Regions from separate parts of the Thermoleptolyngbya sichuanensis A183 genome, predicted to be linked through region 2. Evidence: riboswitches for the same ligand, from Rfam matches in the RefSeq annotation. Region 2 holds a riboswitch; the other holds the start of a gene.
What was found. A riboswitch is a leader RNA that binds a small molecule or an ion and turns the genes downstream of it on or off. The one in region 2 is predicted to bind cobalamin.
Positions count from the first base shown of each region.

Region 1: it holds a riboswitch for cobalamin, as region 2 does, so the genes downstream of both, HPC62_RS13690 (sirohydrochlorin chelatase) here and HPC62_RS06030 (HupE/UreJ family protein) in region 2, are expected to answer to the same signal.

Region 1 covers NZ_CP053661.1:3,280,261-3,284,469, forward strand. The annotation lists gene HPC62_RS13680 (NF041680 family putative transposase) at 1-877, opposite strand, end outside; gene sipA (regulatory protein SipA) at 1,083-1,337, opposite strand; gene HPC62_RS13690 (sirohydrochlorin chelatase) at 1,352-2,587, opposite strand; cobalamin riboswitch at 2,706-2,884, opposite strand; gene HPC62_RS13695 (ion transporter) at 3,034-3,873, shown strand; gene cysC (adenylyl-sulfate kinase) at 3,987-4,209, shown strand, end outside.
Region 2 covers NZ_CP053661.1:1,403,621-1,407,829, forward strand. The annotation lists gene HPC62_RS23030 (hypothetical protein) at 1-508, opposite strand, end outside; gene HPC62_RS06025 (DUF1350 family protein) at 684-1,505, opposite strand; gene HPC62_RS06030 (HupE/UreJ family protein) at 1,626-2,327, opposite strand; cobalamin riboswitch at 2,352-2,518, opposite strand; gene HPC62_RS06035 (Gfo/Idh/MocA family protein) at 2,629-3,756, opposite strand; gene HPC62_RS06040 (vitamin K epoxide reductase family protein) at 4,139-4,209, shown strand, end outside.

The sequences.
Region 1 (4,209 bases), 1.9 Mb from region 2:
TCTGCTCACCCAGCCAAACTAACCACAAAGGAGCCAAGCGTCGCGTGCTGCTCTGTGTCTCCAGCACCTCCACGCGCAACACTTCCATTGCCCGTTTGGGGGATTTGCGGAAATGGTATGCACTCCAACGACTGACCCGCACTCGTCCCCAGTTGGGATCATCGACTTCAACGGTTTCGACCGGGACACTCCAAGTGTCAGGGTCATTGAGTTTCATCTTATGTCCATGCTTGGCAGGTGCGCCTCGCCCTCGATACGCTGGGGGCGCGCCATAGACACATCGATTGGATGTAACCCGCAGCAGCAAGTCTGCCTCAATCCCTGCCGTTTGGTTGACAAAACTGGCATTGCCGTACCCTCGGTCGTAGATCGCCAACGGACGCACCGCTAACTGCCGAGTCACTTGTTTGAGTTGGAATGCCGCTTTACTGGCGGGTGTTTCAAAGCTGGTGATGCGCTCATGCCGCAATGGTAATGCCCAACTGCCCCTGTCTTCAGCAATCCAGGCTAAGGTACTGTAGTTTTGTCCGGCTATCGGGGCATGTCCTGTTCTGCCTGATAAGGTGCGGTCTTTCAAACGCCTGGCAGCAGGACGGTTCCACCGACTCGCATCACCTGCCAACAACGGTTGCTGCTGAGTCGGTATCTGCTGCACCAACAGCTTCAGCACCTTTGATCGGGGTAGGCGGCTATCGCGCAACGCTTCATAGGTGCTCGACCACTGGCGACGAAAGACAGGACTCTGCGATAGCCTCACAAACGACACGATGCACGCACTCACTAACACGGCATCCATCAGATCAAACAGGGCATCTCTGGCGTTTCCCAAGCTGGCATACAACGTTTGGCGAAATTGCTGAAGTTCGTTGAAAATCATGGGGTCAATGTTGGTTGTACTTCATTGACCTTACGGCAGTCGGTGCTTCTCATTGACTGCCTTCCTCTTCACCATTAGTCCAAACTAAAGGACTTACGCAGTTAGACGATTTCTCGTGGGCGGCGCTCGCGAGAAATCGTTCAAAATCCAGAAAACTTATCGCAAGTGCGTAAGGTCTGCTTATTTTGGAAAGCCACAGGTATCGTTACAGACTTCCTGATTCCACAACCTTTTCGAGATACTGACTTTCTAGCAAAAACGCGCCGCGCCCAAACCGCACGCCCCAATAGCCACCGGGACGGCGATCTAGCACAATACCTTCTTCTCCAACCTTAATCAGGTCGGGTGGACGCAGCATGGGCATGGGTTCTGCGGTTTTGAGGTAGGTTGGCAGGGCGATCGCCCGCACCCGATCGCCCACCTGAAACACCTTCTCCTCTGTTCCATCTAGTTCTGCCATTGCTTCACCCTCGTTCAGGGAACTTGCCAGATTTTTTCATGATACTGGCTCGGTTCCGCATAGGGATCGATCATTTCGCCATGATGATGATGCCCATGCGTATGACTGTGGGGATGCCCGTGGGCGTGGCTGGGTTCATGGTCGTGCGTAGGATTATGCGTGTGGTCATGCGTGTGATCCTGCGGATGGCTGGGTCTATGTGCATGATCTTGAGCATGATTTTGAGCATGATTTTGGGCATGTTCATGCGTGTGTCCATGATCGTGCCCGCGTGCGTGCTCGTGATTGTGCCCGTGTGCGTGTGCATGTCCATGATTGTGCCCGTGTGCGTGCGCGTGGTCATGCCCGTGGGCTGCGCCATTGCCGACAGCCGCCAGACGAAACTTGCACATTTCGCAATTCATCTGCACCTGCCCAAGCTGCGTTTCGATTTCGCGATCGCGCAATACAGAAAACAGCGTCCTGTGCAGCCCCATTTCTGGCAGGCAGACCATCGAAACATCGGGAAACTGGGCCTGCTGTTGAGCAGTAATTGTGGCAATTTTCTTGACCAGCACGCCCGTAAACAAAAAGTAGGGCAGCACGATAATCCGCCTGGGCTGATACAGACGGGCGCGGCGGAAACCCTCTTCTAGCCGGGGGTGGGTAATGCCGATAAAGCAGGTTTCGACGGTGTGATAGCCGCTGCCTTCCCAGAGAATTCGCGCCATTTTGTATACGTCGCCGTTGGCATCGGGATCGCTAGCTCCGCGCCCCACAAACAGCAGCACTGTGTCTTCCCGCGCAATGCCCTGGGGGTTCCACTGCGGCTGGTCGAGATCTGCGAGGCGCGATCGCCATAGATCCAGAATTCCTGGCGTAATGCCAAAATGCCGCCCATAGTGAAACGTGACTTGGGGATGGCGCTGGCTGGCGCGATCCAGTTCATTGGTCACGTCGAACTTGTTGTGTCGCGCCGCAAACAGCAGCACAGGCAGCACCGAAAGGTCGGTATAGCCCTTGGCAACGCACTCGTCTACGCCCTGCTGAATCGATGGCTCCGTCAGTTCCAAAAAGCAGGGCACGACCGGACGCGAGAGATCCAACGCCTGATACGCCGCTGCAAAATCTAGCAAGCCCTGGCGACCATCGGCATCGCGGCTGCCGTGGCCCACCAGCAGCACCGGACGCTGCATCGGTAGCGGGGGAAGATCGATCTGGGGCGAATTTCCGAGGGCGATCGCCCCCTGCTCTGACTCCAGAGGATACATCAGCGGCTGCGCTAGCGACTCAGAGTTTGCAGCAATGGGGAAATTGGACTTTGAAGAAACAGGGTCAATAGAAAGGGTCATAAAAATCAAAACTCCGTTCCCGTGCGACGCGAGAGCTAGAGTGAAAAAGCAGCAGGCTGGCGTTCTGGCTGGGGAGCTTTGGATGATTTGGATGATTTGATGTTTACCCAACGAAACATGCTCCAGCTCCCATCACAGTTGCGGCACAGCGCCGGACTCTCACCGGACTTTCCCACCCTGCGGCTGTTCACATGTGCCTAGCCATCTTACCCCAGGCGGGGAGTCGTGGAATGGGGGAGAGGGGGATTGGGATGTGTCCCAGATTGGGAATGAGGGGATAATAAGAGGATCGCGGAATCGCGTCCTTCCCCGGATTGCGTTTTCAATTGCGTTTTTTTCAATGCGTTTTCAATTGCGTTTTCCCAATGTCTTTTCGCAAGCGCATCGCCTTTTACCTCGAAGATATCGACACGCCTACCGGAAAGGCGCTCAACCTGCTGATTACCGGGCTGGTGCTGCTGTCGGTGGCGATTTTTGTCGCGCAGACCTATCCGCTGTCGGAGGAGTGGCGGACGGTTTTGGGGGCGCTGGATTTGGTGCTGCTGCTGCTGTTTTCGCTGGAATATTTGCTGCGGCTGTGGTGTGCGGAAGATCGACTCAAGTTTGTGTTCAGCCTCTTTGGGCTGATTGATTTGATGGCGATTTTGCCATTTTTCTTGGGCGCAGTGGATATTCGGTTTATCCGCATTTTCCGCTGGTTTCGGATTTTGCGGCTGGCGCGATTTTTTGAAGGGCGGACGGTGTTTGGCTATGTCACGACGGAAGACAGCGCCATTGTTGCCCGCATTTTGTTCACGCTGTTTTCTATCGTGTTTGTCTATTCTGGGCTGATCTATCAGGTCGAACATCCGGTCAACCCGGAGCAATTCAGCACGTTTTTTGACGCGATTTATTTCTCGATTTCGACCATTTCAACGGCAGGCTTGGGGGATGTGGTGCCAATTACCGATGGTGGGCGATCGCTCACCATTTTGATGCTATTGACCGGAATTTTGTTTATTCCCTGGCAGTTGGGCGATTTGATCAAGCAGTTGGTTAAAACGGGCACTCGTGTCGCTGTGCAATGCTCAAATTGCGACCTGTCGGTGCATGACTCGGATGCCTTGTTTTGCAAAAACTGTGGGACGCGGCTGCCTGCAAAGCCAGCGTTTTTTCCGGGAGAGAGTGATACAAATCCAACCCAAGTGGAGAACGTGATCAAGTAGACTAGGGGGCAGTTTTATTTCTGGTTTTCCAGAGCGTTCTTGGTTTGCGCCCGTCGGTGCCCCCAAGAGCGTGCTGGTTCTTGTGCTAGTTCTATCGTGAGGAGCAAAAAGCAATGCAGCAGCGAGGGGTCACAGTTTGGTTTACCGGGCTGAGCGGCGCAGGCAAGACGACGATTCGCATGGCGGTGGAAAAGGAACTGCGCGATCGCGGCTTGGCGGTAGAGGTGCTGGACGGCGACATCGTGCGCCAGCATCTCACCAAGGGGCTAGGCTTTAGCAAGGAAGACCGGGACGAAAACATCCGCCGCATTGGGTTTGTGGCGCACCTGCTCAGCC
Region 2 (4,209 bases):
TCTGCTCTGCTTGAGCGATCGCCGTACCGGGGCCCACGCCGCGATCGGTGCGGTAGCTGGGGTTATCGGTCAGCACGCCCTGCACCACGTCATCATCGCCAAAGCTCTCGCCCGCCAGGTACAGCACATAAAACAGTGGCTTGCCATTCTGGGACACGGCGATCGCATCGAAATCGACGATAAAAGGCGACTGAACTTCAAACGTGGCATTGGGCAGCGCTTGCTTGAGTTCTCCCAGCGTTATGCCCAGCTTCGCCGGGCCGATACCCTCGGCTGAAATCACAAACAGCGACGGATCGGTTGGCGCTGGGGCAGAAGCCGTGGGGCTGGGCGCGGGAGCAGAAGGCGCAGGCGAGCCTGGGCCAGCCGTTGGCGACGCGCTAGGATAGGACGAAGGCGGCTGGGCATCGTTGCATCCGACCAGCCCCGCCAATCCGCCCAGCAGCAAGCTCCCCAGCAGCAGTTGTCTTGTGGATTGTTTCATCAACCGACTTATCAACCGACCCATTGCTTTCTCCTTCTGAATCCCACGCCGACTCCGTGACGACCTCAGCATAGCGTTTGTACCAGAGCGTCGGCTTCCGGTTGTGCCGGAAGACGCAATCACCGGACAAAGATTGCTACACCTGTTTTAGCAAGCTGTCCTGATTTTGCCCTGACTTTGCTTGATCTGGCGGTACGGGCTATTTAGGCAAATTGAAGGCGGCAACCGGATTAAGCCATCGCGTGATGGTGCGCTTGAGCTGAATGAAATCTCGGTTTAGCCCCTGCTGCATAAACTGTCCGAGGGCATCCAGCGGCGTAAAGGTTGCACCGGGCTGCCATTTCAAATCTTGACCCATTGGTGTTAGGTGGTTGCCGCCCAGCGTATGCAGCGTGGTCATGCCTGGAAAACGGCGAGTGAGAACGTCCGAGAGCGATCGCGTCTGGTCGATATCATCCATTGCAAAGCGAATCAGCAGATTGCGCCGCACCTGATACTGCCGCTCGATCAGCGTGTAGGTTTCTGTCGGCGATGGCGTAAATTCTACATTCAGCAGCGGCGCAAACTGGGGCGGAATCTGGGAAGAAAACTGGGTCGAAAACTGCGACATTTGATCCAGAAACGGAATCGATCGCCGCGCTGGATAATTGTTAAACGACAGAAAAACGTTGCCTGCTCGCTCTTGCGACGAGCGGCTGCCGATCAGCAGATGCAGCTTGCAGCCCATGCTGTGGCCCAAACCATAGAGCGGCACGTAGCTGCGACGAAACACACGCTCCAGCAAATATTCCTCAGCCCGGAGGAACGATCGCAACACCTGGCGGGCGATCGCCTCATGGTCAAACGTGTTGACAAAGGGCGTGGCAACAACGGCATAGCCCTGCTCTGCTAGATGCTCTAGTAGCGAGCGATAGGTGACCTGCGGAGCCGCCGCCACAAACGCCCCGCCCAAAAAATGAATCATCGCTGTCGGGCTTTCTGGCACCACCAGCCAATTTCCGCCCAGTTCTCGCCATTCCATAGGTAAAGAAGGGTGAAGCTCTCTCTCATGGTAGACGATGTGGCAGCGGGTGGGGGGATAGGAAAGGGATCAGTAACTTTATCTCTCGATCCCCTGCTTGCTCTCTATCCCCCGCTTGGCTTAAATAGCCTGCAACAAAAACACCAGCCCCACGCCTGCGATCGCCAGTCCAGGCAGGGTCAGCGCTCTAGCCCGTTCGGATGTGCGGCGCAGCAAGCGATCGCCCAGCCATCCTGCTCCCAAGGCGATCGCCGCCTGGATCAGCGTGAAACCCAGCAGATAGGCGGATAGGGGCGACGGCGTTGCACCAATGATTGACTCGCCGTAGGCATAGCCGTGGAATACACCTGCCAAAACTCCAAAGGCGATCGCCCCACCCAGAGGTAGTGTCTTTTGCAGCCCCAGCCCCAGCCCGATCAGGAACACCGACAGCGCAATGGCAATTTCAACGGCGGGCAAATCCACTGAATTCAGGTGTAGGGTCGTGCCGCCCAGCGCTGCTAGCAAGAAGCTGATAGGAAACAGCAGTCCCCAGCCTTGCTTTGCCGCCAGTAGCCCAATCGCCACCACAAACGCAAAGTGATCTAGCCCAATGACGGGATGGGCCAAGCCAGACAAAAACCCTTCCAAAAAGGTTTTGGGCGTTTCGCCTCCCAAGGCGTGGTGCGCTAGGGCTGGTTCAGCACAGAGCGCCATTCCTGCTAGCAAGAGCAGTGCGCCGCTGCGCCAGCCCGCGCCAGGTTTGCTGGCCAGGACGGTTCGCCGATCGCGCGCTCTGGGCGATTTCGGGAATTTCCGGGTTCTGGTGATGCTTGCCTTCATGTCTGTACCTCGCAGAGTCTAAATTGGCAAAATGGCGCATCGGCGGGCATCCTGACTGGTCGGGCGGGGTGTCTTGCCCAACTTCACAGTTGCGGGACAGCGGCAGACTTGCACTGCACTTTCCCCAATCGGCGCGATCGCCAATCTCCAAAGGCTGTTCCCCTTTGAGAGCCGATGAGCGACTGAAATCATAGCACCGTTTGCAGGAGCAAACACGCAGAGTCACGAATGTTCAAGGAGCCAAACGCTTTGAGACACTCCAAAATCATCAATCCAAAATCATCAATCCAAAATCTAAAATTCAGTCTGCAACCGGGACGATCGCCCCCTGCTGTGCCATTGACCGAGACAACGCTTCGAGGATGGTGATTAGCTCCGTGCCAACTTCGCCCGACGACAGGCTGGAGGGGCGATCGCCCCGCACACAGTCCACAAAATGTTCGCAGGCGCGGCGCAGTGGCTCTTCGCGGGAAACGGCGATCGCCCGTCGCTCTTGGGTCGTGGGCAAGAATTGTCTGTCTTGCTGCATCAGCGCTCCAGTTTGCAGCACCAGCGAATCGGTCGCCATTTCGTCAAAAATTAGCGAGGCGCGATCGCCCACCATGCTCAGCCGCCGCTGTCGGTCGGGATTGAGCCAGCATACCTGCAGCGTCGCCTGAAATCCGCTGGGATAAAACAATCGCGCCCAGACTAGATCAGATACTCCCGATCCTCCCGATCCTCCCGATTGCACTGCCGTTTTTGCCTGGTTTGTTTCCTGGGCGATTGCCCCAAGCTGTGGGGTTAGCGCAGGCTGCAACCAAACCGTTCCCCAGGCTTGCCCCTGCACGGGTCGCTCTTCCAGCCAGTGGTTAAAAATGGCAATGTCGTGAATTGCCAGATCCCATAGCGCATCGACATCGGAGCGCACTGGGCCGAGGTGCGTCCGGCTGCTGCTGCCATAGCGCACCTGCCCAAGTAGCCCTCGCTGAACGAGCGATCGCCCCGCTTGCACGGCTGGGTGAAACAAGTAGGTGTGATCTACCACCAACCGCCGTCCTTGCGCTGCCGCCAGTTGGCACAGTTCTCGCCCCTCGGCAGCGCAGAGCGCCAGGGGCTTTTCTACAAATCCGTGTAGCCCCCAATTCAGCGCGGTTCGCAGGAGTGCTGCATGGGTGCTGGCGGGTGTGGCGATCGCCACGGCATCTACCCCATCCAGATCGAGCGCGGCTGCCCAATCTGTAAGGGCAAGAACAGCGGGCGTGCGATGTGCTAGCCCAAGCTGGTTCACCGCAGTTTGCAGGCGGGTGGTGCTGGGATCGGCGATCGCCACCACGCGCACCCCCGGCAGCGCCAAAAAATTTCGCAGCAGATGCATTCCCCACCGCCCCAGCCCCAAAATCACAATGCCCACTGACGGTGAATCCTGGGCTGCGTCTACGTTGCTCACATTTTTCGCTCACATTATTTTGCTTACACTTTTTGCTTACACTTTTTGCTCAAACTTTTTGCTCGCATTTATCCTGAATTTTCGGGTCTGAATTTTCGGGACTGGCTAAGGCATTGATCCATCTCGCCTGCTATTTTCCGCCAATTTATTTGCTCATTGGCTAATGATTCACCTAATTTGCCAATTTAGCCTGCTCACTCTGAAAACTCGCATCCTCCGATCCGTCTTAGTTCCGTCTTAGTATCGTCCTCTGTCAATGTTGTGGAGCGATGACCCCCGCCAACCCACTTTTTTCGGCTTTGAGCCACAATAGGGAAGTTGGGATGAGCCGACGGGCTGTATCCTGATGAAATCTATTGCTGAGTTGACAGAAGTAGGTGCCATGAGCCGCCGTCGTCAAACCCCCTGGCTGCATCGCCAGTCTCGCAAGGTTATTGGAGCGATCGCCCTACT